3 regions of the Methylobacterium phyllosphaerae genome follow, and region 3 is predicted to be linked to each of the others. Evidence: predicted binding sites of a transcription regulator. Region 3 holds the regulator's gene; each other region holds the start of a gene.
The links. Region 3 encodes PhoB, which activates phosphate uptake and scavenging genes when phosphate is short. Its sites were predicted from a motif close to TGTCATNNANCTGTCAT; they were not measured.
Positions count from the first base shown of each region.

Region 1: a site for PhoB is predicted at 7,342-7,358, ahead of MCBMB27_RS00225 (CorA family divalent cation transporter). Genes of this name have one in related genera too.
Region 2: a site for PhoB is predicted at 2,968-2,984, ahead of MCBMB27_RS15240 (UDP-2,3-diacylglucosamine diphosphatase). Genes of this name have one in related genera too.

Region 1 is NZ_CP015367.1:39,905-50,061, forward strand. Features, by position in the region: gene MCBMB27_RS00185 (ATP-grasp domain-containing protein) at 1-785, shown strand, start outside; gene mch (methenyltetrahydromethanopterin cyclohydrolase) at 782-1,756, shown strand; gene MCBMB27_RS00195 (ATP-grasp domain-containing protein) at 1,868-2,776, shown strand; gene MCBMB27_RS00200 (triphosphoribosyl-dephospho-CoA synthase) at 2,773-3,621, shown strand; gene fae (5,6,7,8-tetrahydromethanopterin hydro-lyase) at 3,860-4,372, shown strand; gene MCBMB27_RS00210 (hypothetical protein) at 4,746-5,075, shown strand; gene groL (chaperonin GroEL) at 5,182-6,822, opposite strand; gene groES (co-chaperone GroES) at 6,897-7,187, opposite strand; gene MCBMB27_RS00225 (CorA family divalent cation transporter) at 7,401-8,387, shown strand; gene MCBMB27_RS00230 (methyl-accepting chemotaxis protein) at 8,594-10,054, shown strand.
Region 2 is NZ_CP015367.1:3,354,793-3,364,949, reverse strand. Features, by position in the region: gene MCBMB27_RS15255 (methyl-accepting chemotaxis protein) at 1-284, shown strand, start outside; gene MCBMB27_RS15250 (ribonuclease HII) at 301-900, opposite strand; gene MCBMB27_RS15245 (glycosyltransferase family 4 protein) at 1,044-2,090, opposite strand; gene MCBMB27_RS15240 (UDP-2,3-diacylglucosamine diphosphatase) at 2,101-2,898, opposite strand; gene MCBMB27_RS15235 (aminotransferase class V-fold PLP-dependent enzyme) at 3,436-4,644, shown strand; gene MCBMB27_RS15230 (D-2-hydroxyacid dehydrogenase) at 4,748-5,689, shown strand; gene MCBMB27_RS15225 (NADP-dependent methylenetetrahydromethanopterin/methylenetetrahydrofolate dehydrogenase) at 5,924-6,787, shown strand; gene fchA (methenyltetrahydrofolate cyclohydrolase) at 6,802-7,446, shown strand; gene MCBMB27_RS15215 (malate--CoA ligase subunit beta) at 7,684-8,862, shown strand; gene sucD (succinate--CoA ligase subunit alpha) at 8,878-9,768, shown strand; gene MCBMB27_RS15205 (phosphoenolpyruvate carboxylase) at 10,056-10,157, shown strand, end outside.
Region 3 is NZ_CP015367.1:2,085,079-2,095,235, reverse strand. Features, by position in the region: gene MCBMB27_RS09335 (outer membrane protein assembly factor BamD) at 1-644, shown strand, start outside; gene recN (DNA repair protein RecN) at 817-2,490, shown strand; gene MCBMB27_RS09325 (hypothetical protein) at 2,607-2,807, shown strand; gene MCBMB27_RS09320 (hypothetical protein) at 2,823-3,068, opposite strand; gene pstS (phosphate ABC transporter substrate-binding protein PstS) at 3,360-4,400, shown strand; gene pstC (phosphate ABC transporter permease subunit PstC) at 4,485-5,462, shown strand; gene pstA (phosphate ABC transporter permease PstA) at 5,475-6,365, shown strand; gene pstB (phosphate ABC transporter ATP-binding protein PstB) at 6,386-7,201, shown strand; gene phoU (phosphate signaling complex protein PhoU) at 7,320-8,039, shown strand; gene phoB (phosphate regulon transcriptional regulator PhoB) at 8,228-8,923, shown strand; gene MCBMB27_RS09285 (protein-disulfide reductase DsbD family protein) at 9,071-10,157, opposite strand, start outside.

The DNA.
Region 1 (10,157 bases), 2.0 Mb from region 3:
TCGGCGTGCCGCATCCCGCGGTGGCAACCGACCCGCCGCCGGATCCGCGGGCGTGGCTGCTCAAGCGCGCGGGCGGCAGCGGCGGCAACCACATCCGGGCTGCGACCCGGTCGCCGGCACCGCAGGGCCACTACTTCCAGCAACGCGTACCGGGCCGGCCGCACGCCCTGAACTTCCTCGCCGACGGCCGGACGATCCGCATCCTCGCCGTCACCGAGCAATGGTGCTCGCCGTCGCCGATCCGTCCCTTCCGCTATGCCGGGGCCCTGGCCCGCGGTGCCGGGGAAGCCCCGGCGCTCCCCGTTGCGCTCGTGGACGCCATCGCCGCCGGCACCGAGCGGATCGTCGCCGCGACCGGCTTGCGGGGGCTCGCCAGCGCCGACCTGCTGGTCGAGGGTTCGGCGTGGTGGCTCACCGAGATCAATCCCCGGCCCGGCGCGACGCTGGACATCCTCGACCGGCGCGGGATTCCGCTGCTTCCCGCCCATATCGCGGCCAGCCTCGGCACGATGCCGGACCCCGGGCCGCATCCGGCGGATGCGGCGGCCGCGCAGATCTGTTACGCGGACCGGGAGCTTGCGCCTGTTCCGGACCTCGAGTGGCCGGACTGCGTGCGCGACCGTCCGTGCCCCGGCTCGGTGGTCCGCCGCGACGCGCCGCTCTGCACGGTGCTGGCCGAAGGCGCGGACCGGGCGGAGGTGCTCGCCCTGTTGGAAACGCACACGGCGCGCCTGCGGGCCGTCTGCGCGGCGAAGAAAACTCACCCCGAGGAAGCCCTGTCATGAGTGCCAGCCAATCCTATCCCAGCATCAACGCGCTCGCGGCGCCCCTCGTCGAGCGGCTCGTGGCGGATGCCGCGACGCTGCGGCTCTCCGTGACGCAGGCGGCCGGCGGCGCCCGGATGGTCGATGCCGGCGCGCAGGCGAGGGGGTCGATCGAAGCCGGGCGGCGCATCGCCGAGATCTGCCTCGGCGGCCTCGGCACCGTCACGATCGCGCCGACCGGACCGATCGCCTCCTGGCCCTATTCGGTGACGGTCCACGCCGCCGACCCGGTCCTCGCCTGTCTGGGGAGCCAGTATGCGGGCTGGAGCCTCGCGGACGAGACCGGTGATTCCGGCTTCTTCGCCCTGGGCTCGGGGCCCGGCCGGGCGGTGGCGGCCGTCGAGGACCTGTACCAGGAACTCGGCTTCCGCGACTCCGCCACGAAGACCGCCCTCGTGCTGGAAGCCGCGGGCGGGCCGCCCGAGAGCGTCGTCGCCAAGGTCGCCGAGGCCTCCGGCCTGAAGCCCGAGGACCTGACCTTCATCTTCGCGCCGACCCAGAGCCTCGCCGGCTCCACCCAGGTCGTGGCCCGCGTCCTCGAGGTTGCCCTCCACAAGGCCCACACGGTCGGCTTCGACCTGCACGCCATCGTGGACGGGATCGGCTCGGCGCCGCTGTCGCCCCCGCACCCGGACTTCATCAAGGCGATGGGCCGCACCAACGACGCGATCATCTACGGCGGACGCGTGCAGCTCTTCGTGGATGCCGACGATGCCGATGCCAAGCAGCTCGCCGAACAGCTGCCCTCGACGACGTCGAGCGACCACGGCGCGCCCTTCGCCGACATCTTCGGCCGGGTGAACGGCGACTTCTACAAGATCGACGGCGCCCTGTTCTCGCCGGCCGAGGCGATCGTCACGTCGGTGCGCACCGGCGTCACCTACCGCGGCGGCCGTCTGGAGCCGACGCTGGTCGACGCGTCCTTCGCCTGAAGCACGCCGGCTCCCTCTCTCCTGCGGGAGAGGGTGCCCCAACCGGATCCGGACGGCGACATCTTCCTGGCCCCCCCGCAGGCGGGTGGCAACGTGACGATCAGGACCCCCATGCGCATCGGGCTCGCGGCCGATAACGGCACCTGGCACAAGAACCGCCTCCTGGCGGCCCTGCGCGCGAGCGGCGTGGAGCCGGTCCTGTTCTCCCTGGCGGACGTCGCCGTGGTCACGGGCGGCAGCGAGCCCCTGCGCGTGCCGGGCTTCCCGGACGCGCTGCCGGACGGCGTGCTGATGCGGACCATCGCGGGCGGCACCTTCGAGGCGACGACGATGCGGCTCGGGGTGCTGCACGCCCTTGTCGCGTCTGGTGTCACCGTCTGGAACGCCCCGAGCGCGATCGAGCGCTCGGTGGACAAGGCCGCCACGTCCCTGCTCATCGACCGGGCCGGGCTTCCGACGCCGGAGACCTGGGTCTTCTCGAAGCGCGAGGCGGCGGCGTCCCTGGTCGTCGCCGAGGCACGGCCGGGCGCGCCCCTGGTGCTGAAGCCGCTGTTCGGGTCGCAAGGCGAGGGACTAGCCCTCATCGAGCGCCCGGAAGACCTTCCCGACGAGGAGGCAGTGGCGCGGGTCTACTATCTCCAGCGCTACGTTCCCCGCCGGGACGGATTGTGGCGCGATTACCGGGTGTTCGTCTGCGACGGACGGGCCATCGCCGGCATGATCCGCGAGGGCGACGGCTGGATCACCAACGTCCACCGGGGCGGCCGGCCGCTCCCCTGGGCGATGCCGCGCGCCGCCGCCGAGCTGGCCGAGGCGGCCGCCGCCGCGGTCGGCGTCGATTATTCCGGCATCGACCTCGTCGAAGACGGGCAGGGCGGGTTCTCGGTCCTGGAGGTCAATTCCATGCCGGCCTGGTCGGGCCTCCAGACCGTGTGCGAGACCGATATCGCCGCCGCGGTGGTGCGCGGCTTCCTCGCCGCGGCCCGCGGCGCCAGCCGTCCCCGGCTCGTGGTGGCATGAGCGGACCCGGCACGAGCGGCCTCGACGCGGCGCTGATCGGCACGCTCTACCGGGCGGCCTGCCTCGCGGAGCTCGACGCTCTCAAGCCCGGCAATGTCCACGCCTACGCGCCCGGCCATCGCATGGTGCTGGCGGATTTCGTCACCAGCGCCGATGTCTCGGCGCCGGCCCTGGCCCGGGCGGGCACCGGCCTGGGCATGCGGATCCGCGACGGCGTCGCCGCCACGATGGCGGCGGTAGGCCAGAACACCAATCTCGGCATCCTGCTGCTCTGCGCCCCCCTGGCCGTCGCGGCCGAGCGGGGCCTGACCGTCGCGTCGGCGCTCGAGACGCTGAACGCCACGGATGCGGACGCCGTCTTCGCGGCCATCCGCCTCGCCAATCCGGGCGGCCTCGGCCAAGCCGAGCACCACGACGTCGCCCTCGCGGCGCCCGCCGCCCTGTACGATGCGATGGCGGAGGCCGCCAACCGGGACCGGATCGCCCGCGCCTACGTGACGGACTTCGCGGACGTGCCGGCGATCGGGCTCGCGGCCCTGGCCGAGGCCCGCGCCGGGGGGCTCGACCCCACATGGTGTACGACCGCGATTCATCTCGCCTTTCTCCAGGCGGTTCCCGACAGCCATGTCGTCCGCAAGCACGGCGCCGCGGCGGCCGAACGCATCCGCCGGGAGGCCGAGGCCCTTCGCGCCGGGATCGACCTCGCCGCACGGCCGGTCGACGCGCTGCTGGCCTTCGACGCGTCGTTGAAGGCGCGGGCCATCAATCCTGGCACGAGCGCCGATTTTACGGTCGCGACGCTGTTCTGGGACGCCCTTGCGGCTGCCGGCGCACGGCTGGTCTGACCCGGGTGCACGATCCGGGGATCACGGCACCGGACAGATGGAAATTCCTTCGTGTCAGAGCCTTGCGCGGGTTGTGAGCCGCTGGGCCCCGCTGTAGGGTCCGCCGCGCTGTCCGGCCCAACCGGCTCGGCTCATCCGGCTCGGCCGGCATGGTCGGGCGCCGATAACAAGGATGGCTTCCCGGCCGCGGCACCGCCCGGCGCGCGGCTCTATTTCGGAATCCAGGGAGAGACACCGAATGGCGAAGATCACCAAGGTTCAGGTCGGCGAAGCGCTCGTCGGCGAGGGCAACGAGGTCGCCCACATCGATCTCATCATCGGACCGCGCGGCTCGCCCGCCGAGACGGCTTTCTGCAACGGCCTCGTGAACAACAAGCACGGCTTCACCAGCCTGCTCGCGGTCATCGCGCCGAACCTGCCGTGCAAGCCGAACACCCTGATGTTCAACAAGGTCACCATCAACGACGCCCGTCAGGCCGTCCAGATGTTCGGCCCGGCCCAGCACGGCGTTGCCAAGGCCGTGCAGGACGCGGTGGCCGAGGGCATCATCCCGGCGGACGAGGCCGACGACCTGTACATCCTGGTCGGCGTGTTCATCCACTGGGAGGCGGCCGACGACGCCAAGATCCAGAAGTACAACTACGAGGCGACCAAGCTGTCGATCCAGCGCGCCGTCAACGGTGAGCCGAAGGCTTCGACGGTCACCGAGCAGCGCAACTCGGCGCAGCACCCCTTCGCCGCCAACGCTTAGATCGGGGACGGTCCTGGGCAGAGCGAGCCTCCGCCCGCACCGCGGGGCCTGCTCCAGCGACTGGCTTCGATCTTCCTTGGCCGATAGGTAAGCCTTTGAACGGGACGGCGTGAGCCGTCCCGTTTTTCGTTTGTCGCCCGCCACTCGAAACGCCGCGAGACGGGGCTTCGGGCGCCGGCTCGCTGGACGCGTCATGGTCGGCGCGCGCGACCGCGGACGCGCGGACTGAGCCCGAGACGTCGACCTCCCCTCGACCGCTGTGCGCCGTCGCGGCAGGGTGAGGCGCGGTCGCACCGGTGACGCGGCGGCGCCGCCGACGTCGAGGCTCCGCCGTTGATGTGGAAGAACTCCATCGCGGCGCGCGGATACTCTGTTGTCGCGGCCGCGCCAATCAGAGTCGCAAGGTCAGGTCATGCCAACAGCCGCCGAAGAATCCGCAGCCCTGCGCGATGATTGGATGCACGGCGGCCATCTGGTCCTCGCCGCGGATCCCGATCCGTCGGATCACGCGGCGATCCATGCCTGGATCCTCGACGTCATCGAGGGCGGCGGCGGAGACCCCGATCACGACGGTATCCGCGACCTGATCTACCACAGCCTGAACTTCGACATCCCTTTCCAGGCGACCGAGCGTGTCCGGCAATCCTTGATTGCCACCGTGCGAGCCCGCCTTCAGGCCCCGGCGTCGCGTCAAGGCCGCTGAGCCCGACCGGACTCCGCCGCGCGCGCCGAGCAGCCACGGCAGCGCCAAAAGAAAAGGGGCCGCCTCTCGGCGACCCCCTTCCTCCGTCATGCGCGGTGGCGTGGACTTAGAAGTCCATGCCGCCCATGCCGCCGCCCGGCATCGCCGGAGCAGGGCTGTCCTTCTTCGGAGCGTCAGCGACCATCGCCTCAGTGGTCACCAGCAGGCCGGCGACCGAGGCCGCGTCCTGCAGGGCGGTACGCACCACCTTGGCCGGGTCGACGATGCCGGCCTGGATCATGTCGACGTACTCTTCGGTCTGGGCGTTGAAGCCGTAGGTCTCGGAGTCCGCCTTGTCGGTGATCTTGCCGACCACGATCGAGCCCTCGACGCCCGCGTTCTGGGCGATCTGACGGATCGGGGCCTCAAGGGCCTTCAGCACGATCTTGATGCCGGCCTGGACGTCCGGAATGTCGGACTTCAGGGCAGCGACCGCCTTCTTAGCGCGCAGGAGCGCGGTGCCGCCGCCGGGGACGATGCCTTCCTCGACCGCCGCGCGGGTGGCGTTGAGGGCGTCGTCGACGCGGTCCTTCTTCTCCTTGACCTCGACCTCGGTCGCGCCGCCGACGCGGATCACCGCGACGCCGCCCGCAAGCTTGGCCAGACGCTCCTGGAGCTTCTCGCGGTCGTAGTCCGAGGTGGTCTCCTCGATCTGCGCCTTGATCTGGCTGATCCGGCCCTCGATGTCGGCCTTCTCGCCGACGCCGTCGATGATCGTGGTGTTCTCCTTCTCGATCCGCACGCGCTTGGCGCGGCCGAGCATCGGGAGCGTCACGTTCTCGAGCTTGATGCCGAGGTCCTCGGCGATCATCTGGCCCTTGGTCAGGATCGCGATGTCCTCGAGCATCGCCTTGCGGCGGTCACCGAAGCCCGGCGCCTTCACGGCCGCGACCTTCAGGCCGCCGCGCAGCTTGTTCACCACCAGGGTGGCGAGCGCCTCGCCCTCGATGTCCTCGGCGATGATCAGGAGCGGCTTGCCGGTCTGGACCACAGCCTCGAGCACCGGCAGCATGGCCTGGAGCGAGGAGAGCTTCTTCTCGTGGATGAGGATGTAGGGATCCTCGAGCTCGGCGACCATCTTCTCCGCATTCGTGATGAAGTACGGGGACAGGTAGCCGCGGTCGAACTGCATGCCTTCGACGACGTCGAGCTCGGTCTCGGCGGTCTTGGCCTCCTCGACGGTGATGACGCCCTCGTTGCCCACCTTCTGCATGGCGTGGGCGATCATCTCGCCGATCTCCTTGTCGCCGTTGGCGGAGATCGTGCCGACCTGGGCGACCTCGTCGGAGGTCGAGACCTTCTTGGCGCGGGCGATGATGTCCTTCACCGCAGCCTGGGTGGCGAGGTCGATGCCGCGCTTCAGGTCCATCGGGTTGATGCCGGCGGCGACGTACTTGGCGCCCTCCCGGACGATGGCCTGGGCCAGCACGGTCGCGGTGGTGGTGCCGTCACCCGCGATGTCGTTGGTCTTCGAGGCCACTTCGCGCACCATCTGGGCGCCCATGTTCTCGAAGCGGTCGGCGAGCTCGATCTCCTTGGCGACGGTGACGCCGTCCTTGGTGATGCGCGGGGCGCCGAAGCTCTTCTCGATCACGACGTTGCGGCCCTTCGGGCCGAGCGTCACCTTCACCGCGTCTGCGAGGATGTCGACGCCGCGCAGCATCTTATCGCGGGCGTCGGCGGAGAAACGAACGTCTTTCGCTGCCATTGTGTGCCTCTTATCTGGTTGGTTTGCGCCCCAAGACTGTGGAAAGTCTCAAAGGGCGGTGAGGGGTGATCCGATCAGACGGCGACGACGCCCATGATGTCGGATTCCTTCATGATCAGGAGGTCCTGACCGTCGATCTTGACCTCGGTGCCGGACCACTTGCCGAACAGGACGCGGTCGCCGGCCTTGACGTCGAGCGGGTTGACGCGGCCCTGCTCGTCGCGGGCGCCGGGACCGACGGCGACGATCTCGCCTTCCTGCGGCTTCTCCTTGGCGGTGTCCGGGATGATGATGCCGCCCTTGGTCTTCTCCTCGCTCTCGATGCGACGGACGACCACGCGGTCGTGCAGCGGACGGAACTTCATGAGCTGCCCTCTTGCTTCAGGTCTGGAGTTGGCGTTGATGCGGCCGGCGGGACCGCTCGCGAACTCGACTGTTAGCACTCTGTCTCGGCGAGTGCCAAAGACGGCGGCGAGATAGGCTCGCTGCGGTTCCGAGTCAAGGCTGTCGCACCCCCGCGCGACGGTGCGATGACGCGCCGGCGGCCTTCCTTCTCGCCCCATGGATAATGCGCCGTCATGTTGAGCCTGCACGGACCCGAAGGCCCGGTGGCGTTGCAACCCGGCAGCCCGATCGCGCGCCATACGGTATGGCTCGACCTGAACGACCCGAGCCCGGAGGAAGCCAAAGCGGTCGAGGCCGCGACCGGTCTGCGCGTGCCGTCCCGGGCGGCGCTGTCGGAGGTCGAGACGTCGAGTCGCCTGCGCCGGGTGAAGGGCGGCCTGTCGCTCTCGACGCCGATGATCACCTTCGAGCAGAGCGCGTCGCAGGTGAAGCCGCTGGGCTTCCTGCTGACCAAGGACCACTTCGTCACGATCCGCTTTCACGACCTGCGCGCCTTCGACTCCTCCGCGAAGCGCATCGCGGAGGGCGATGGCAGCACGACCCCGAGCGAGATCTTCCTCGTCGTCCTGGAGGAGCTGGTCGACAGCCTCGCGGACGCCCTGGAGGACATGGGATCGGAACTCGACACGCTCTCGACCCGGATCTTCGACTTCGACGTCCGGGGTGCCGAGCGGCGGCGGCTGGAGAGCCCGCCGCCCCGGCGCCGCGACCTCGCCCTGCGCCGGATCCTGCGGGGCATCAGCAACCGCGGAAAGGTGCTGGGGAAGATCCGCGCCAGCCTGCTCGGGCTCGAACGGATCGTGCCGTTCGTCGCCGCAGCCTGCGACGGCATCGGCCTGCCGGAGGACGCGCGCTTCGAGACGATCAAGCGGGATATCGAATCCCTCGACGAGTTCGAGACGCGCCTCGCTGAGAACGTGCAGTTCCTGCTCGACGCGGCCCTCGGCCTCATCACCATCGAACAGAACAACGTCTTCCGGGTGCTCACCGTCGTCTCGGTGGTCGGCGTCCCGCCAACCTTGATCGCGTCGATCTACGGCATGAACTTCAAGCACATGCCGGAGCTGGACTGGACTCTCGGCTATCCCTACGCGCTCGGCCTGATCCTTTTCAGCGCCATAGCGCCTATAGTATACTTTCGAATGCGCGGTTGGTTCTAATATTCAGACCGTATTAACAGCACAAAAAGCGTATCGCCAAGTTTTAATAGCGCGGAAATCGTCTACCCCGACCTCGAAGGCACTCCGTCATCGCGATCAAAAGTCTTCGATTGCCTGCCGCCAAACGGAGACCAGCATAACGCAGCAAGAAAGAGTTCATTAACGCTGCGATGCGATACCCGCGGGCGAGGAATGCGAGTGTCGAAGTGTTCAACCGTACGACTTTCAACGAAGCCCAGGCCAAGATTGATGCCCTGGATCGTTCGCTCGCGATCATCGAGTTTTCGATGGACGGAAACGTCGTCCATGCGAACAAGAATTTCTTGAAGCTGATGAAGTATGATCTGCCGGATATTCAGAACCGGCACCACCGTCTCTTCGTGGATAGGGCTTATGCCGAGACCGCGGAGTATACGGAATTCTGGGACAAGCTGAAGGTCGGCCAGTACGTCACCGGCGAGTTCCTCCGCCTGGACAAGGACGGCAACTCGGTCTGGCTGGAGGCGACATACAATCCCGTCCTCGACGCCCGTGGCCGGCCCGTGAAGGTGGTCAAGTTCGCCTCGGACATCTCCGCCAAGAAGAAGGAGATCAACCGGCTCCTGACCATGATCGACAACGTTCCGGTGGCCGTCATGACGGCCGACCTCAAGAACGACTTCAAGATCGACTATATGAACGCCACCTCGCGCCGGACCCTCGGGACGATCGACCATCATCTGCCGGTGAAAGTCGACGACATGCTCGGCCGGTCGTTCGACATCTTCCACAAGAATCCGAGCCACCAGCGCACCATGCTGGCGGATGCGAGCCGGCTGCCGCACTCCACCAAGATCAAGGTCGGACCCGAGACCCTGAACCTGCGCGTCACGGCCGTGAACGACGAGAAGGGTCAGTATCTCGGGCCGATGCTGACATGGGCCGTGGTCACCGCGCAGGTGAACATGGAGACCGACGTCAAGCGGGTGGTCGAGGCGGTGGGCTCGGCCATCCAGGAGATGCAGAACTCGGCCGAAGGGCTGATGCAGTCCGCCGAATCCGCACGGCACAAGGCCTCGTCGGTCGCGGCGAATTCCGAGCAGATGAACGGCGCGATCCAGGAGATTTCCGGTCAGGTCGGGCGCGTCTCGGAGCGCGCGCAGCAGATCGCCGCGCAGGCCGGGACCACGGACGCGACCATGCGCCAGCTCGCCGAGAATGCCCGCAAGGTCGACGCGGTGGTCAGCATGATCAAGTCGATCGCCGACCAGACCAATCTCCTGGCGCTAAATGCGACCATCGAGGCGGCGCGGGCGGGGGCCGCCGGCCGCGGCTTCGCGGTGGTGGCCTCCGAGGTCAAGGCGCTCGCAGAGCAGACCGCCAAGGCGACCGGCGAGATCACACAGCAGGTCTCAGCGATCCAGAGCGCCACCGGCGAGGCGGTGGGAGCGATCGAGATGATCACCGCGGCGGTGGGCGAGTTGTCCAAGCTGACCCTGGCGATGGCGAGCGCCGTCGAGGAGCAGGCGGTCTCCACCCACGAGATGGCGGGCAATATCGGCGGTGTTTCCGAGGCCGCCAATGCTACCGGTCAGCTCGCCCGGGCCGTCCAGGATGTCGCCGAGAGCCTCGCGGGCCACTCGGCAAGCCTGTCGGACAGCGTGACCCGGTTCATGAAGACGGCCTGAGGCCGGATCAGACCGGGCGCCTCGCCGCGGCGCCGTCCTGGCGAACAGAGCGAGGCGATCCCGTCGGCGCGGCGCATCGAAACGACGCGCGAATTTGCGCGGG
Region 2 (10,157 bases), 1.3 Mb from region 3:
GGACGATCACCGGCCGGATCGGGGAGATCAGTGCGGTGGCCGCCGCGATCGCGGCGGCGGTGGAGCAGCAGGGGGTGGCCACGCAGGAGATTGTCCGCAACATCACGCAGGTCTCTACGGGGACGCAGGAGGTGACCGGCACCATCGCCGGAGTTGCGCAGGCGGCCGACCAGACGGGGCGCGCGGCCGACCACGTCCTGACGGCCGCGACCGCGCTCACGCGTCAGTCGGAGCAGCTCGCCGTCGAGGTCGGTCGCTTCCTGGCCGGCGTCCGGGCTGCGTGACCCCTGGGGGCCGGGATCAGTCGAAGGCCCGGGTGAAGCTGAGCCGGTGATGCGGGCTGCGGCCGAGTTGCGTCAGGCCGGCGCGGTGGACGGCCGTGCCGTAGCCGACGTTGCGCTCCCAGCCGTAGCCGGGATGGCGCTGAGCCAGGCGCCGCATCAGCCGGTCGCGGAACACCTTGGCGACGATCGATGCGGCGGCGATCTGCGGCACCAGCCGGTCGCCGCCGACCACGGCGCGACCCGGAAGGCCCGGCAGGGCGTCGCGCCCGTCGACCAGCACGGGCGCGGCGAGGCCGAGCCGGGCGACCGCCCGCGCCATCGCGTCGAGGGTTGCGCCGCGGATGTTGATCTGGTCGATCAGCGCCCGGGAGCCCGCCGCCACCGCGACCCGGGCATGGGTGTGGATCATGGGGGCCAGACGTTCCCGGGCCGGCTCCGGGACGCGCTTGCTGTCGTCGAGGGCGCCCAGCAGGTCGGCGGGGATCGCCGCCGGATCGAACCAGACCGCGGCCACCACGACCGGCCCACAGAGTGCGCCGCGACCGACCTCGTCGCAGCCGATCACCGCCGGGTAGGCTGCGGCCCGGTTGGGATCGAAGGGCGGCCGGCCCGCCATCGGCTTGGTCGGCGACGTGGCGGCGACCGACTTGCCGACCGACTTAACAGTCGACTTGGCAGGCGATTTGGCGATGGGCGGGGCGGACGGCTTGGCGGGCGGCATGACGCCGTCCTGCCATCCCGCGCGGGCGCCGTCACGGGTCAGGCGGCGTCCCGGGTGCCGCGCGCGCCGCCATGCGCCTCGATGATATTGCCGAAGAACTGCCGCGCGCTCACGTCCCAGCCGCAGCGCAGGGCCTCGGCCCGGCACTCGGCCCGCGACAGCCGCAGGGCCGCCAGCGCGGCAGCCCGGAGATCCTGATCGAGAACCCCGACGCGACGGCCGCCGACCACGTCGTTGGGGCCCGGCACCGGGAAGGCCGCCACCGGAAGGCCGCTGGCCAGGGCCTCGAGGAGCACGATGCCGAACGTGTCGGTGAGGCTCGGGAACACGAAGACGTCGCAGGCGGCGTAGACCGCCGCGAGATCCGCGCCGGTGCGGGTGCCGAGGAAGCGCGCCCCCGGCGCGAGACCCTGCAGCCGCGCGCGGTCCGGCCCGTCGCCCACCACGACCTTGGTGCCGGGCAGGTCGAGGGCGAGGAAGGCGGCGACGTTCTTCTCCACCGCCAGCCGCCCGACATAGAGGAACAGCGGCCCGGGCAGGTCCGCGAGTTCCGCCGGCACGGGCGTCCCCGGTCCGGCGGGCCGGAACCGTTCCGTGTCTACGCCCCGGGTCCAGCGCATCAGCCGGCCGAATCCCCGCGCCGCCAGTTCACCCTGGAGCGAGGCGGTGCTGACCATCGTTCCCCGCGCCGCGCCGTGGAACCGGCGCAGATAGGCGTAGGACCACGCTTCCGGCACCGGCGCGCGGGCCGCGAGATATTCCGGGAAGCGGGTGTGGTAGCTCGTCGTGAACGGCAGGTTGTGCGCCAGGCAATGGCGCCGCACGGCCAACCCCACGGGCCCCTCCGTGGCGATATGCACGTGGGTCGGCCGTTCCGCCGTCCAGCGCGCCGCCACCCGCTCCCGGCTGGCATAGGCGAGGCGGATCTCGGGATAGCCCGGGAGCGGCAGCGACCGGAAATCCGCCACGGAGAGCAGGGCCGTCGCGAAGCCGTGTTCCGGGGCGCGGCGGACCATCTGCTCCAGGGAGCGGACGACGCCGTTCACCTGGGGATGCCACGCGTCGCTGGCGATCAGAAGCTTCACGGCGGTGCCCTCAAGCCACCGCGCGCCGGCCCGCCAGGGGTTGCGGCACGGCCTCGGCCGCCTGCGCCCGCAGGAGGCTCGGATAGTGCAGAACCTCGATCCGGCCGTCGTAATGCTCCACGAGACCGGTGCAGGATTCCACCCAGTCGCCGGTGTTGAGGTAGCGCAGGTCGCCGATCGGCCGGTCCGCAGCATGGTGGATGTGGCCGCAGATCACCCCGTCGGCACCCTGGCGGCGCGCCTCCTCGGCCAGGATCGTCTCGAAGCGGCCGATGAAGCTCACGGCGTTCTTCACGCGCAGCTTCGCCCAGGCGGAGAGCGACCAGTAGGACAGGCCGAGGCGCCGCCGCACCTTGTTGATCAGGGTGTTGAGGGACAGGGCCAGGGTGTAGGCGCCGTCGCCGAGATGGGCGAGCCAGCGCGAGTGCCGCACGACCATGTCGAACTGGTCGCCGTGGATCACGAGGTAGCGCTTGCCGTCCGCCGCCTCGTGGATCGCGGTCTCGGCCAGCTCGATGCCGCCGAAGCTCGTGCCCACATAGTCGCGCAGGAACTCGTCGTGGTTCCCGGGCAGGTAGACGATCCGCGCGCCCTTGCGGACCTTGCGCAGGAGCTTCTGCACCACGTCGTTGTGCTCCTGCGGCCAGTACCAGCCCGAGCGCAACTGCCACCCGTCCACGATGTCGCCGACGAGATAGATCGTGTCGGCGTCGTAATCCTTCAGGAACGACAGGAGCAGGCCGGCTTGGCAGCCGCGCGTTCCGAGATGCAGGTCGGACAGGAACAGCGTCCGCACGCGGACCGGCATCTCCTCAACCTCGGCCACGGCAACCCTCTCCCGGCGGCTGAACGGTGCCGGGATCCAGAGCGCGATCCCATCTCAGTTTGATGACGCGGAGTCCCGGCGGGGCCACCCGTCCGCGTTGCGGCGCCGCAAAGCATCTCAACCGGACCTCGGCTTCGTTGCGCCGCACAAAAAATTTTTTTGCCAAGTTCTGGAAGTTTTTCCGGTTTTCCTTTCGAGCTTCGCCCGCTCATAATACCAGGAACCGGCGGCTCGGCACGAGTTCGGCCGGACCTTGACAGGAAGGCGGCGAGGACGGCCCTGAGGCCGTTGGACGGGACGGCATTTCGGAGGCGACCGGCGCGCGGGGGCGTGCCGCGACGCGAGCGGCGTGAGGCCGCCTGCCGCTCCGCGGAGGCCCCCCGATCACGGCAGAGGATGGCGTTCGAGGGGGCGCGGCGCGAGCCGCTTTCGACGGCGCCGGACCGACTCCCTGAGGACGCTTGGACAACCCGGCGCGGGTTCACGCCCGCGCACAATGGATTTTTCGGAGGAAACATCATGGCCGCAACCCGGCGCCCCGGTCGCAACCACCTCTTCATTCCCGGCCCCACGAACATCCCGGAGCGCGTCCTGCGCGCCATGCATGTGCCGTCGGAGGATCACCGCTCGCCGAGCTTCCCCGAGCTGGTGAGGCCGCTGCTCCAGGACTCCAAGATGGTGTTCGGCTCGACCGCCGGGACGGTCATCCTGTTCCCGTCCTCGGGCACCGGCATCTGGGAATCGGCCCTGTCCAACACCCTCTGCCGCGGCGACACGGTGCTGACCTCGCGCTACGGCCAGTTCAGCCACCTCTGGGTCGACATGGCCCAGCGCCTCGGCCTCGACGTGGTCGTCCAGGAGGAGGAGTGGGGCACCGGCGCCGATCCGCAGAAGATCGAGGAGGCCCTGCGCGCCGACAAGGACCATAAGATCAAGGCCGTCATGGTCGTCCACAACGAGACCGCCACGGGCGTCACCAGCGACATCGGCGCGGTGCGCAAGGCGATCGACGCCGCCGGCCACCCGGCCCTGCTGTTCGTGGACGGCATCTCGTCGATCGGCTCGCTGCCGTTCTACATGGACGACTGGAAGGTCGACTGCGCCATCGCGGGCTCGCAGAAGGGCTTCATGCTGCCGGCCGGCCTCGGCCTGATCTGCATCAGCCCGAAGGCGCTCAAGATCGCCGAGGGCGGCACCGGCCGCAACGACCGGCTCGGCCATGCCTACTTCGCCTGGAAGGACCAGTTGGCCGCCAACGCCACCGGCTACTTCCCCTACACCCCCGTCCTGCCGCTGCTCTACGGCCTGCGCGAGGCCCTGGCGATCGTGAAGGAGGAGGGGCTGGAGAACGTCTACCACCGCCATCACGTGCTCGCCGAGGCGACCCGTCAGGCCGTGGCGGCCTGGGGCCTCAAGCCCTGCGCCAAGGAGCCGAAGTGGAACTCCGACACGGTCACGGCGATCGTGGTGCCGGAGGGCGCCGACGCCGCCAAGGTGATCATCCACGCCTACGAGCGCTACAACCTGTCGCTCGGGGCCGGCCTCTCGAAAGTCGCCGGCAAGGTGTTCCGCATCGGCCACCTGGGCGACCTGAACGAGCTCTCGCTGCTGGGCGCCATCGCGGGCGCCGAGATGGCCATGATCGATTGCGGCATCAAGGTCACGCCGGGCTCGGGCGTCGCCGCCGCCTCCAGCTATCTGCGCGAGAATCCGCTGCATAAGGCGTAATCGGCGCACGCGATCGGGGCGGGGCCGGGTTGCCGGGCTCGCCCCGACGCGCAAGTAAGAACAAGACTATCGAGGAAACTGCCCGTCGTACGAGAGGGGTCCTATGACCAAGAAGATCGTGTTCCTGGATCGTGAATCCCTCGATGCCAGGGTCCGACCGTTCAACTTCCCGCACGAATACGTCGAGCACGACTCGACCTGGACGCCGGAAGAGATCGTCTCCCGCCTCCAGGGGGCGGAGATCGCGCTGATCAACAAGGTCCCGATGCGGGCCGAGACGCTGAAGCAGCTCCCCGACCTGAAGCTGATCGCCGTCGCCGCCACCGGCACCGACGTGGTCGACAAGGCCGCGGCCAAGGCGCAGGGCATCACCGTCGTCAACATCCGCAACTACGCCTTCAACACCGTGCCGGAGCATGTGGTCGGGCTGATGTTCGCCCTGCGCCGGGCGATCGTGCCCTACGCGAACTCGGTGAAGCGGGGCGACTGGGCGAAGTCCAAGCAGTTCTGCTACTTCGACTACCCGATCTACGACATCGCCGGCTCGACGCTGGGCATCGTCGGCTACGGGGCGCTCGGCAAGTCGATCGCCAAGCGCGCCGAGGCGCTCGGCATGACGGTCATCGCCTACGACGTGTTCCCGCAGGACGGGCTGGTCGATTTCGAGACGATCCTGACACAGTCCGACGTGATCACGCTGCACGTGCCGCTGACCCCCGAGACCAAGGGCATGATCGGCGCGGCCGAGTTCAAGAAGATGAAGAAGAGCGCCATCCTCATCAACACGGCCCGCGGCGGGCTCGTGGACGAGGCGGCCCTGCTCGAAGCGCTCAAGGACGGCACCATCGCGGGCGCCGGGTTCGACGTGGTGGCGCAGGAGCCGCCCAAGGACGGCAACATCCTGTGCGAGGCCGACCTGCCGAACCTGATCGTCACGCCGCACGTGGCCTGGGCGAGCAAGGAGGCGATGCAGATCCTGGCCGACCAGCTCGTCGACAACGTCGAGGCGTTCGTGGCGGGCAAGCCGCAGAACGTGGTCGAGTAGGCACGACAGGCCCCCTCTCCCGTGCGGGAGAGGGTTGGGGTGAGGGAGGAGAACTCTCCGGATGAGGCGCGCCCCTCACCCTGTCCCTCTCCCGCACGGGAGAGGGGGCCCGCGCCTCGCCCGCTATGCCATCTGAAAGCTCGGGCGCACGATGACGCGGATGGGTCGCGCGCTGCGACCGCCCTTTGAAAACAAGACGATAGCGCCGCAGGGCGCGACAGAAAGGTCTGAATCGTGACGAAGAAGCTGCTGTTCCTGTTCGACACCGATGCCGTGCCGAACGTGTTCGACACGGTCGTCGGCTACGACGGCGGCGCCGACCACATCGCCGGCTACGGTGGCGTGAACCCCGACAATGTCGGCGCTCTGGTCGACGGCACGATCTACACCCGTGGCGGTTCCGAGAAGAAGTCGACGGCGATCTTCGTCGGCGGCGGCAGCATGGCGGCCGGCGAGGAGCTGTTCACCGCGGTCAAGAAGCGGTTCTTCGGCCCGTTCCGCGTCTCGGTCATGCTCGATTCCAACGGCTCCAACACCACGGCCGCCGCGGGCGTCGCGCTGGTGGCGAAGGCCGCAGGCTCGCTCCAGGGCAAGAAGGCCGTCGTGCTGGCCGGTACCGGCCCGGTCGGCATGCGCTCGGCCGCGCTGCTCGCCGGCGAGGGCGCCGAGGTGACCATCGCGGGCCGCGCCCTCGACAAGACCCAGGCTGCCGCGGACCAGATCAACAAGCGCTTCAAGGTCAACGTGAAGGCCGCCGCCACCCCCGACGAGGCGTCCCGCGTGGCCCTCGTGAAGGGCACGAACCTCGTGTTCACGGCCGGCGCCATCGGCGTCGAGCTGCTGCCCGAATCCGCCTGGGCGCAGGAATCGTCCATCGAGTTCGTCGCCGACTACAACGCCCAGCCCCCGACGGGCATCGGCGGCATCGACGTGATGGACAAGGGCAAGGAGCGCAACGGCAAGCAGGCCTTCGGCGCGCTGGGCATCGGCGGGTTGAAGCTCAAGCTGCACCGGGCCTGCGTGGGCCAGCTCTTCGAGAGCACCGACAAGGTGCTCGACGCCGAGGAGATTTATTCGCTCGCCAAGTCGATGGCCTGACGGGAGGGACGCCCATGTCGGACACGCAGCAGGCGCCGGAAAACGCGTCCATCCAGACCTTCCTGACGGAACTCGCCAGCGCCGCCCCGACCCCCGGCGGTGGCGGCGCGGCGGCGATCTCCGGCGCCATGGGCGCGGCTCTGGTGTCGATGGTCTGCAACCTCACCATCGGCAAGAAGAAGTATGTCGAGGTCGAGGCCGAGCTGAAGGAGGTCCTGGCCAAATCCGAGGGCCTGCGGGTCGTGCTCACCGGCATGATCGGGGAGGACGTCCAGGCCTTCGACGCCGTGATGGGGGCCTACGGCCTGCCCAAGGCCACCGACGACGAGAAGGCGGCCCGCGCGGAGAAAATCCAGGCGGCCCTCAAGACGGCCTGCGACGTGCCGCTCGCCTGCTGCCGGGCTTGCCGCGCGGTGATCGACCTCGCGGCGATCACCGCCGACAAGGGCAACCTCAACGTCGTGTCGGATGCCGGCGTGGCCGTGCTCTCCGCCTATGCCGGACTGCGCAGCGCAGCGCTCAACGTCTACGTGAACGCGAAGGGTCTCGAGGACCGGGACTTCGCCGACGAGCGGCTGAAGGAACTCGAAGACCTTCTGGCCGGGGCCGGGGCCTTGACCGAGAAGGTCTACGAGGTGGTGAAGACCAAAGTGAACTGACGCCCGCGGCGCTTGATCCTGGCGCCGGCAAACCATCGACAGTCGAGGCCGGGTGCATCATGCCCCGGCCTCGTTGTTTTTGAGTATGCCGCAGCGCAGCATCGAATACGATCCGTGCTGCAACCGCGAAAAAGTCGTCGTCAAGCCCGAGATCAAAAAATTTGACGGGCTTATTCCTTCGACTCAACTAAAGTGAAGGGCATCAACGGCGGCAACGAACCGCGGAGGAGGCGCCGAATGGACGTCCACGAGTATCAGGCCAAGGAGCTGCTTGCGAGCTTCGGCGTGGCCGTCCCGAAGGGCGCGATCGCGTTCAGCCCGGATCAGGCGGTCTACGCGGCTACGGAATTGGGCGGATCCTTCTGGGCCGTGAAGGCGCAGATCCACGCGGGTGCCCGCGGAAAGGCCGGCGGCATCAAGCTGTGCCGGACCTATAACGAGGTCCGCGATGCCGCCAAGGATCTCCTCGGCAAGCGCCTCGTCACCCACCAGACCGGCCCCGAGGGTAAGCCGGTCCAGCGGGTCTACGTCGAGACCGCCGACCCGTTCGAGCGTGAGCTCTACCTCGGCTACGTGCTGGACCGGAAGGCCGAGCGCGTGCGCGTCATCGCCAGCCAGCGCGGTGGCATGGACATCGAGGAGATCGCCGCGAACGAGCCCGACGCCCTGATCCAGGTGGTGGTCGAGCCGGCGGTGGGCCTGCAGCAGTTCCAGGCCCGGGAGATCGCCTTCCAGCTCGGTCTCAACATCAAGCAGGTCTCGGCTGCGGTGAAGACGATCATGAACGCCTATCGGGCGTTCCGCGACTGCGACGGCACGATGCTGGAGATCAATCCGCTGGTCGTCACCAAGGACGACCGGGTGCTCGCGCTCGATGCCAAGATGTCCTTCGACGACAACGCGATGTTCCGCCGGCCGGGCATCGCCGACATGCACGACCCCTCGCAGGGCGATCCCCGCGAGGCACAGGCCGCCGAGCACAACCTCAGCTACATCGGCCTCGAGGGCGAGATCGGCTGCATCGTCAACGGCGCCGGGCTGGCCATGGCCACCATGGACATGATCAAGCACGCGGGCGGCGAGCCGGCGAACTTCCTGGATGTCGGCGGCGGCGCCTCGCCCGAGCGGGTGGCCACGGCCTTCCGGCTGGTCCTGTCGGACCGCAACGTGAAGGCGATCCTCGTCAACATCTTCGCCGGCATCAACCGCTGCGACTGGGTCGCCGAGGGTGTCGTCCAGGCCGCGCGCGAAGTGAAGATCGACGTGCCGCTGGTGGTCCGGCTCGCCGGTACGAACGTGGAGGCGGGCAAGAAGATCCTGGCCGAGAGCGGCCTCGACCTGATCACCGCCGACACCCTGTCGGAGGCGGCCAAGAAGGCGGTCGACGCCTGCGCCACCGCCAAGACGCAGCACTGAAGGGGAGACCGCGCCATGAGCATCCTCATCGACGAGACCACCCCGATTATCGTCCAGGGCATCACGGGCGACAAGGGCACCTTCCACGCCAAGGAGATGCTGGATTACGGCACGAACGTCGTCGGCGGCGTCACCCCGGGCAAGGGCGGCCGCACCCATCTCGGCCTGCCGGTGTTCAACACCGTCAAGGAGGCGGTGGCGGCGACCGGCGCCACCACGTCCATCACCTTCGTGGCGCCTCCCTTCGCGGCCGACGCCATCATGGAGGCGGCCGATGCCGGCCTGCGGCTGGTCTGCTCGATCACGGACGGCATCCCGGCCCAGGACATGATGCGGGTGAAGCGCTACCTGATGCGCTATCCGCGGGATCGCCGCACGATGGTGGTCGGCCCGAACTGTGCCGGCATCATCTCCCCCGGCAAGGCGATGCTCGGCATAATGCCCGGTCACATCTATCTCCCCGGCAATGTCGGGGTGATCTCCCGGTCGGGGACGCTCGGCTACGAGGCGGCCTCGCAGCTCAAGGAGCTCGGCCTCGGCATCTCCACCTCGGTGGGGATCGGCGGCGATCCGATCAACGGCTCGTCCTTCCTCGACCACCTCGCCCTGTTCGAGACCGATCCGGACACCGACGCGGTGCTGATGATCGGCGAGATCGGCGGGCCGCAGGAGGCCGAGGCGTCGGCCTGGATCCGCGAGAACATGTCGAAGCCGGTGATCGGCTTCGTGGCGGGGCTCACGGCGCCGAAGGGCCGCCGCATGGGCCATGCGGGGGCGATCATCTCGGCTGCCGGCGACAGCGCCGCCGAGAAGGCCGAGATCATGCGCTCCTACGGCCTCACCGTGGCGCCCGATCCGGGTTCCTTCGGCCAGACGGTGGCCGATGTGCTGGCCCGGGCGGCGTAGCCGCAGCCAGCCTGCCGCACAGTCTCAGAATGCGGCGTGGGTCCCCCTCCCGTGCGGGAGAGGGACAGGGTGAGGGATCGGATCCTTCCGGAGAAGGCGCGGTCCATCGGCGTACCGGCGGCGCGCTCGATCCTGAACCATCGCGTCCCTCACCCCGACCCTCTCCCGCACGGGAGAGGGGGCTCGTCGCGCTGGGCACCGGCCGATGCGCGTACCTCCCGAGCCGGCGGTGACGACGCTTCGCGCTGAACATCCTCCAAGAAAACCGCGCGCCACGAGGTGGCCTCATGACCCGCACCCTTCACGCACATCCAGGTCTCGTCGACGCGACAGCCTTCGCGCCGCCGGTGATCGTCGGCACCTCGGCCGAGCAGGCGCTGGACATCCTG
Region 3 (10,157 bases):
ATCAGTATTCCGAGTGGTCTCGGAAGGCACTGCTGATGACGGCCTACGCCAACTACGAAGGCCAGAAATACGACGACGCCATCAGCGCCTCGAAGCGTTACCTGCAGCGGCATCCGGCCAGCAAGGACGCCGCCTACGCGCAGTACCTGATGGCGATGTCGAACTATAAGCAGATCCCGGACGTCACCCGCGATCAGGACCGGTCCGAGAAGGCGCTCGTCGCCCTCCAGGAACTGGTACAGAAGTATCCGACATCGGAATACGCTGCTGACGCGAAGGCGAAGATCCAGATCACCCGCGATCAGCTCGCCGGCAAGGAGATGGAGATCGGCCGCTTCTACCTCGAGAAGCGGAATTTCCCGGCGGCGATCAACCGCTTCCGCGACGTGGTCGCCAAGTACCAGACCACCCGCCACGCCGAGGAGGCCCTGGAGCGCCTGACCGAGGCCTACTGGGCGCTGGGCATCACCCAGGAGGCGCAGAATGCCGCCGCGGTGCTCGGACACAACTTCCCGGAAAGCCCCTGGTACAAGGACGCCCACGCGCTCCTGGCTCAGGGCGGCCTCGAGCCCCGCGAGGAGAAGTCCTCGTTCCTCTCGAAGATCTACCGCACGGTCACCGGCAAGACCGCCTCGGCCGAGTAGGCATCGGAGCCCGCAACCGGGCCGTCCCGCGCACAGATCGAGGCCCGGAGCCGCCGCTCCGGGCCTTTCCCGTTGCGGCGCCCCCTTGCGTGGTGCGACGCATTTTTGGGGTGAATCCGCGCCGCAGCGGCCTTATGTGTGCGGTCCCGTCCTGAGGAATCCCCGTCGCCGCATGCTGGCGCAGCTCGCGATTCGCGACATCGTCCTGATCGACAGGCTCGAACTGAATTTTCGATCGGGACTCAGCGTCCTGACCGGAGAGACGGGCGCGGGCAAATCGATCCTGCTCGACGCCTTCGCCCTGGCCCTCGGCGGTCGTGGCGACGGCCGCCTGGTGCGTCACGGCGAGGCGCAGGGCGTGGTCACGGCGGTCTTCGACCTGCCCGTCGACCATCCCGCGCGCCGGATCGCGGAGGAGGCCGAGATCGACACCGAGGGCGACCTGATCCTGCGCCGGACCCAGATGGCGGACGGCCGGACCCGCGCCTTCGTCAACGACCAGCCGGTGGGCGTGCAGGTCCTGCGGGCGATCGGCGCGGCCCTCGTGGAGATCCACGGGCAGCACGACGACCGGGCGCTCGCCGACCCCGCCTCGCACCGCGCGATCTTGGACGCCTTCGGCGGGCTTCAGCCCCAGCTCGCCAAGGTCGGCACCGCCGCTCGGGCCGTCCGGACGGCTCGGACCGAACTCGCCGAGCACCGCGCCCGGGTCGAGACGGCCCGCAAGGAGGCCGACTTCCTGCGCCATTCCGTGGAGGAACTCGCCGAACTCGCGCCGCTTCCGGGGGAGGAGGCGCAGCTCGCCGAGCGCCGCACCATCATGCAGCAATCCGAGAAGGTGGCGCGCGAACTCAGCGAGGCGCTGGAGGCGGTCGGCGGACCCCATTCCGGCGTGCCGCATCTCTCGGCCGCCCTGCGCAAGCTGGAGCGCCGCGCCGCGCAGCTGCCGGCCCTCGTCGACCCGTGCGTGAACGCCCTCGACGCCGCGATGGTCGCCCTGGACGAAGCCCGGGCGGTCCTCGATGCTGCAGTGGCCGAGACGGAGTTCGATCCCCGCGACCTGGAGCGCGTGGAGGAGCGGCTCTTCGCCCTGCGCGCCGCGTCGCGCAAGTACGACGTGCCCGCCGACGACCTCGCCGCCCTGGCGGAGCGCTACGCCAACGACGTCGCGGCCATCGATGCCGGCGAGGCGGCGCTGTCCGGCCTCGAGGAGGGGCTCGCGACGGCGGAGGCCGCCTACGCCGAGGCTGCCGAGAAGCTCAGCGCCGGGCGCCGCCGGGCGGCCAAGCAGCTCGACGCCGCCGTGAAGGCCGAGCTGCCGCCCCTCAAGCTGGAGCGGGCCCGGTTCATCACCGAGATCGTCACGGATCCGGATACCCGCGATGCCGCCGGCACCGACCGCGTCGAGTTCTGGGCCCAGACAAACCCGGGGACCAAGCCCGGTCCGATGATGAAGGTCGCCTCGGGTGGCGAGCTGTCGCGCTTCATGCTGGCGCTCAAGGTGGTGCTGGCCGACAAGGGCTCCGCTCCGACCCTCATCTTCGACGAGATCGATACCGGGGTCGGCGGCGCGGTGGCGGACGCCATCGGGCTGCGCCTCGCCCGGCTGGCGGCCACCGTGCAGGTGGTCGCGGTGACCCATGCCCCCCAGGTTGCCGCGCGCGCCGAGACGCATTTCCTGATCGCCAAGGCGCCCGTGAAGGGGGCCGGCCGCGTCGCCACCCGCGTGTCGAGCCTGCCGGTCGCCGAGCGCCGGGAGGAGATCGCCCGGATGCTGGCGGGCGCCACCGTCACCGACGAAGCCCGGGCGGCAGCCGCGCGCCTGCTTCAGGGCGCCGAGGCGTAGCCCGGCGACAGCCTTAACCGTTGGTTGAGCTTAACGATGCGTTAACTATTCGACTTGAAAGTGCCGTCATCCCGGTACCGCGGAAGGCATGGGCGGTCGATGGGCGGGAGGGAGCCATGAAGCCGGCTATCGTCGAGTCCGATGGGCATCTGCCTGCGGGACAGTCGCTGAAGCGGGCGCTCGACACGCGCCAGCTCGGCCTCAACCTTCGCACGGTCTACGAAGGCAGCGTCGACACGCAGCCGATCACCGACACGCACGTCGAGCTGCTTCTGCGACTGCGCCAGAAGGAGCGGGAGCTGCGCCGGGCGATCTGATCCGGCCCCGCGCCGCTACCAGCGGCGCGCCCCCGGCCGTCGACGATACTCGGCGGCACGAATCAACGTCAGCACCCGGTCGAGGTTGACCAGCAGCTCGGCCTCCTCGCGCCGCGCTGCGGCCGCCAGCTCCGGATCGGTGGAGAATTTCTGGCGCGCCTGCGCCAGCGTGAGGGCACGCTCCACGGCTTCCCGCTCCGCATGCAGGGCCGACCAGACCGGGTCGGCATCCGCCCCCGTATCGACCTCCTCGCCGCCCACGATCCGACGTCCTCCCGCTGTAACTGCCGCTGCCGCTGCCACTACCGCTGCAGCTGGCATTGCCCCGGCATTGCCGCTGCCCATGCGGGTTATGAACGCGCGAGAACCACGAACCGTGCCGTCGGGCCCGCGGCGCGATGTCATCCCGGTGTCATCTGCCTGTCGTATGCGCCCCTCCATCGGGCGGCCGGCGCTGGGTCTCTTCGGAAGATCGGCCGCAGAGCTCTGCCGCGGGCATGGGCTTGCCGGCAGGGCAGCGCAGGCTCTTGCCCGACGGCAACGGAGAATCCCTTGAGACCCTTCGCTTACGCGCTCGCCGTCGGCCTCGCGACGGTTCAGCTGGCGTCCGCGGCGCTCGCCGCCGATATCACCGGCGCCGGGGCTACGTTCCCCTTCCCGGTCTACTCCAAGTGGGCCGAGGCCTATCGCAAGGAGACCGGCTCGGGCCTCAACTACCAGTCGATCGGCTCCGGGGGCGGCATCAAGCAGATCCAGGCGAAGACGGTCGATTTCGGCGCCACCGACGCGCCCCTCAAGCCCGAGCAGCTCGCCAAGGACGGTCTCGTCCAGTTCCCGACCGTGATGGGCGGCGTCGTGCCGGTGGTGAACATCCCCGGGATCGAGCCGGGCAAGCTCAAGCTCACCGGCGACGTGCTGGCCGACATCTATGCCGGCAAGATCGCCAAGTGGAGCGATCCGCGGATCGCGAAACTCAATGACGGGCTGAAGCTCCCCGACTCCAACATCACCCCGGTCTACCGCTCCGACGCGTCGGGCACGACCAACATCTTCACCACCTACCTGTCCCAGGTCTCCGAGCCCTGGAAGAAGGAATACGGCGCCGCTACGACGATCTCCTGGCCGGTGGGGCAGGGTGGCAAGGGCAACGAGGGCGTGACCGCCACGGTGAAGCAGGTCCCGAACGCGATCGGCTACGTCGAGTCGGCCTACGCCAAGCAGAACAAGCTTTCCTACGCCCTGCTGCAGAACAAGGCCGGCAAGTATCCGCAGCCCGACGACAAGGCGTTCCAGGCCGCGGCGGCGAGCGCCGACTGGAAGGCGACCCCGGGCTTCGGCATCTCCCTGACCAACCAGCCGGGCGAGGCGGCGTGGCCGATCACGGCGGCGACCTTCATCCTGGTCCACAAGGACGCCGTCGATCCGGCCAAGTCCGCCGATGTGCTCAAGTTCTTCAACTGGGCCTACAAGAACGGCGACAAGCTTGCCGTCGACCTCGACTATGTCCCGCTGCCGGACAACGTTGTCGAGCTGATCCACCAGGAGTGGAAGGACGTGAAGGGCAAGGACGGTAAGCCCGTCTTCAACATGTGAGCGTGGCCGGGAGGAGGTGGGAACCTCCTCCCTCGCTTCTTGGAACGCCCCGCGCTACCACGCCCTCTTCGCAGAGAACAGCGGATGCCCGCTTTGACAGAATCGATCGCCCTCGGCCGAACCCGTTCCGCGACGGCGCGGAAGGCGCCGAGCCGGAGCCTCGACACCCTGTTCCGGACCTCCTCGTATGCCGCAGCGCTGCTGGTGCTGCTCGTCCTCGCCGGCATCCTGGGCTCGATCCTCTACGGCGGTTGGCCCGCCTTCCGCGAATTCGGCTTCGGATTCCTGACCTCCAGCGCCTGGAACGTCGGGACCGAGCAGTACGGCGCCCTGGTGGCGGTGATCGGGACCGTCGCCTCCGCCTTCCTGGCGCTCCTGATCGGCGTCCCCGTCTCCCTCGGGATCGCGGTCTACCTCACCCAGCTCTGCCCGGGCTGGGCCCGCAAGCCGGTCGCCATGACGATCGAGCTGCTCGCCGCCGTGCCCAGCATCATCTACGGCATGTGGGGCCTGTTCGTGTTCGCGCCGCTCTTCGCGCGCTACATCCAGATCCCGGTCTCGAACCTCGTCGAGGGCATGCCGATCGTCGGCACGCTGTTCTACGCCCGGGTGCCCTCGGGCGTCGGCGTCTTCACCGCCGGGATCATCCTGGCGATCATGATCGTGCCGTTCATCGCCTCGATCGCCCGCGACATGCTCGACCAGATCCCGACCGTGCTGCGCGAGAGCGCCTACGGCATCGGCTGTACCACCTGGGAGGTGGTGCGCCACGTGCTGGTGCCGCAGGCCTCGGTCTCGATCATCGGGGCGATCATGCTCGGCCTCGGCCGGGCGCTGGGCGAGACGATGGCGGTGACCTTCGTGGTCGGCAACGCCAACCGCCTCTCGGCCTCGATCTTCGATCCGAGCTCGACCATCGCGTCGCGCATCGCCAACGAGTTCAACGAAGCCGACGGCCTCCAGCTCAACGCCCTGATGGCTCTGGGCTGCATCCTGTTCGTGATCACCTTCGTGGTTCTCATCATCGCCCGGCTGCTGACGCGCCGCGTCCAGGCCGCCTGAGGAGCACGCGCGATGGACGCCTCCCCCACGATGACCGCGGCGCCCCGGCGCCGCTCCGGCCGGGTCCGTCAGGGCCGGCGCATCGCCGACCGCACGCTGCGGGTTGCCTGCACCGGGGCGACGCTGGTGGGCGCCCTGGTCCTGGGCTCGATCCTGGTGATGCTGATCGTCCAGGGCGTGCGCGGCTTCACGCCGACCCTGTTCACCAACCCGACGCCGGGCCCCGGATCCGAGGGCGGCGGCATCGCCAACGCCATTCTGGGCAGCCTCGTCCTGACCGGGATCGGCATCGTGATCGCGACGCCGGTCGGCGTCATGGCCGGGACCTTCCTGGCCGAGTACGGGCGCGGCTCGAAGCTCGCGGCCCTGATCCGCTTCCTCAACGACATCCTGCTCTCGGCGCCGTCGATCCTGATCGGCCTGTTCGTCTACACCCTGATGGTGCGGCCGATGGGCACCTATTCGGGCTGGGCCGGCGGCGTCGCGCTCGCGATCATCGCCGTTCCGGTGATCGTCCGCACCACCGAGGACATGCTGCGGCTCGTCCCCGGAACCCTGCGGGAGGCCGGCGCGGCGCTCGGGGCGCCGCCCTCGACGGTGATCATCAACGTCACGTGGCGGGCGGCCTCGGCCGGCATCGTCACCGGGATCATCCTGGCCCTGGCGCGCATCGCCGGCGAGACGGCGCCATTGCTGTTCACCGCCCTCAACAACAATTCCTGGTTCTCGGCCAACCTGATGGGCGGCGTCGCGAACCTGCCGGTGATGATCTACCAGTTCGCCCTGTCGCCCTACCCGAACTGGCAGGGCCTCGCCTGGGCCGGCGCGCTTCTGATCACCGCCACCATCCTGGTGCTGTCGATCATTGCCCGCCTTGTGATCAAGCCGCAGACCTCGCGCTGAGACCCTTCGAGGACACGACGATGAACGCCGCCTCCGCGATCCCCACGGTCGAGCTGAACCGCAACCGCGCCGACGAGGGCGGTCCCGTGCGGATCGCCGTGAAGCGCCTGAACTTCTACTACGGCAGCTTCCACGGGTTGAAGGACGTCAACCTCAACTTCCACGACCGGCAGGTCACGGCGCTGATCGGGCCGTCGGGCTGCGGCAAGTCCACCCTGCTGCGCTGCTTCAACCGGATCTACAGCCTCTATCCGGAGCAGCGGGCCGAGGGCGAGATCCTCCTGGACGGCGAGAACATCCTCAGCCCCTCCATCGACCTGAACGAGCTGCGCTCGCGCATCGGCATGGTGTTCCAGAAGCCGACGCCGTTCCCGATGTCGATCTATGACAACGTCGCCTTCGGCCTGCGCCTCTACGAGAAGCTGCCGAAATCCGAACTCGACGGCCGGATCGAGGCCTCCCTGCGCAAGGCCGCACTCTGGGACGAGGTGAAGGACAAGCTCAAGCAGCAGGGCACGGGCCTGTCGGGCGGCCAGCAGCAGCGCCTGTGCATCGCCCGCACGGTGGCGCAGCGCCCGGAGGTGATCCTGTTCGACGAGCCGACCTCGGCCCTCGACCCGATCTCCACCGGCCGCATCGAGGAGCTGATCGAGCAGTTGCGCGACGAGTTCACCATCGTGATCGTCACCCACAACATGCAGCAGGCGGCGCGCATCTCGCAGTTCACCGCCTTCATGTATCTGGGCCAGCTGATCGAGTTCGGTCCGACCAACCGGATGTTCATGAACCCGACGGAACGCCGCACCCAGGACTACATCACCGGCCGGTTCGGCTAGTCTGCCTGAACGCTCCGGTCTCGGGGAAGGCCGTCCGGTCGCCGCATCCGCGGAGGGCCGGCGGGTCCCCGAGGGCCTCCCCGGAGCGCCGCCCCCGGGACCCATCGAAGGATTCGCCATGCCCGGCCATATCGTCACCTCCTACGACACCGACCTGGAGAACCTGCGTCGCTCGATCTCGGAGATGGGCGGCGTGGCCGAGAAGATGACCGCGGAGGCGACGGACGCCCTCGTGCGCCGGGACGACACGCTCGCCCAGGCGGTGATCGTCGCCGACAAGCGCCTCGACGCCCTGCAGCGGGACATCGAGGAGCGCGCCGTGCTGTTGATCGCCCGGCGTCAGCCCCTGGCGATCGATCTGCGTGAGACGATCTCGGCGATCCGCGTCTCCGGCGACCTCGAGCGGATCGGCGACCTCGCCAAGAACGTCGCCAAGCGGGTGGTGGCGATCTCCGATCAGGCGCCGGCCCAGAAGATCGTTCTCGGCGTGCGCCACATGAGCGACCTCGCGGAGGGCCAGCTCAAGGACGTTCTCGACGCCTATGCGAGCCGCGACGTCCAGGCAGCCCACGATGTCTGGGAGCGGGACGGCGAGATCGACGCCCTGTACAATTCGCTGTTCCGCGAGCTCCTGACCTACATGATGGAGGATCCGCGCAACATCTCGTTCTGCACGCATCTTCTGTTCTGCGCCAAGAACGTCGAGCGGATCGGCGACCACACCACCAACATCGCCGAGACGATCCATTATCTCGCCACGGGCGAGGCCCTGGCGGGCGACCGGCCGAAGAACGATGCGTCGAACTATGCGACCGTGGACGGGGTGCCGGCTCCGTAAGCGGGCCGCCCCCGGTCCAGGCGTCGGCCTGCGCGCGCTCCTGTGGGGCGCCGCCGGAGAATCGGAGCGTGCGGGTTGAGGCTGAGCGGCGCCTCCTGCACCCTCTGCCTGCCCGCCAACTCCAAGGAGAGTCGGCGCGCCTGCAGGCCGTATGGCGCCGCTTCGTGAACGGATCTTCGAACGTGAGCATGCAAGTCCTGATCGTCGAGGACGAGGAGGCGCTGACCACGCTGCTGCGCTACAATCTGGAAGCCGAGGGCTTTCTGGTGGATTCCGCGGCTCGGGGCGACGACGCGGAGCTGCTCCTGGCGGAGCGGATCCCCGATCTCGTCCTGCTCGACTGGATGCTGCCCGGCCTCTCGGGCATCGAGCTGTGCCGGCGGATCCGGGCGCGCCGGGAGACCGAGCGGCTGCCCGTGATCATGCTCACTGCCCGGGGCGAGGAGGGCGACCGGATCCGCGGTCTCGGGACGGGCGCCGACGACTACATCGTCAAGCCGTTCTCCGTCCCGGAACTGCTTGCCCGGATCCGCGCGCTGCTCCGCCGGGCCAAGCCCGCCCATGTCTCGGACCGGCTGGCGGCGGGCGACCTCGAACTCGACCGCACCGGCCATCGCGTCCGCCGCGGCGGCGAGGAGCTGCATCTCGGCCCCACAGAGTTCCGTCTGCTGGAATTCCTGATGCTGGCGCCGGGCCGTGTCTTCTCCCGCGAGCAGCTCCTCGACGGGGTCTGGGGACACGACGTCTACATCGACGAGCGCACGGTCGACGTCCATGTCGGGCGGCTGCGCAAGGCACTGAACGGCCCGCGCCAAGCCGACCCGATCCGTACGGTCCGCGGCTCGGGCTACGCCTTCGACGAGACGTTCTCGCTCGACGCTTGAGAGGGGCGCGAAGCGTTCCGGGACAAAGGGTTCCGGGCCGGAGGCCGGTCGGCCGCGCCGCCCGCCCGCGTGCAGCGAAGGGAGCCAGGGACGTTCGAGGCCGGCGGATGCTGCGAGGCCCGGCGGCCCCCCGGGCCTCGCGCAGATTCAGCGGGTCAGCGCCGCGCTCCGGCCGGACGCGACCGGCACGGCGTCGAGCGCCGCCAGAACCGTCCCCTCGGTGAGGATCTGCGGAAGCACCTGAGGCGCTCCGGTTCCGGTATAGAGGAGGTAGAGCGGCACGCCGCTGCGCCCGTGCTTCTCCAGCAGACGGGTGATCTCGGGATTCTGGTTGGTCCAGTCGCCCTTCATGTAGGTCACGCCGCGCTCGGCCATCGCGGCCCGCACGGCCTTGGTGTTGAGCGAGGTCGCCTCGTTCACCGCGCAGGTGATGCACCACGCGGCGGTCATGTCCACGAAGACGGGGCGGTGCGCGTCCACCAGGGCGTCGAGACGCGCTTGAGTGAAGGGCTCGACCCCGTCGGCGGCGGCCTGCGCCGACGGCGCGGTGCGGTCCCGCGGAAGGGTCACGGCGAGGGCCGACACGGCGATTAGCGCGAGGGCCGCAGCGACCCGCGCGACCCGGCCCGCCCCGGGCGCGGCGGCGCGGCCGTGTTCCCAGGCCCAGGCGGCGAAGCCCACCAGGACGAGGCCGATCAGCGCCGCCAGCAGCCCACGCGGATCGACCTGCTGCGCCAGAACCCAGATCAGCCAGGCCACGGTGGCGTAGACCGGGAAGGCCAGGACCTGTTTGAGGGTCTCCATCCAGGCGCCCGGCCGCGGCAGCGCCCGCAGGGCCGGCGGCCAGAGGGTCAGCACCAGGAAGGGCAGGGCGAGGCCGAGGCCGAGGCTCGCGAAGACGGCGAGCGCGACACCGGCACTCTGCGTCAGCGCGAAGCCCACCGCCGAGCCCATGAACGGCGCCGTGCAGGGGGTCGCCACCAGGGTCGCCAGCACACCCGTGAAGAACGAGCCGCTCAGGCCGGCACGCCGGGTCAGGCCGTCTCCGAGGCCGGCGAGCCGGCCGCCGACATGGACCACTCCGGACAGGCTCAGGCCCATAGCGAACAGCAGATAGGCGAGGGCTGCGACCATGGCGGGCGATTGCAGCTGGAAGCCCCAGCCGATCGCGGCCCCACCGCCCTTCAGGGCGATCAGCAGGGATGCGAGGCCGAGGAAGCTCGCCAGCACGCCG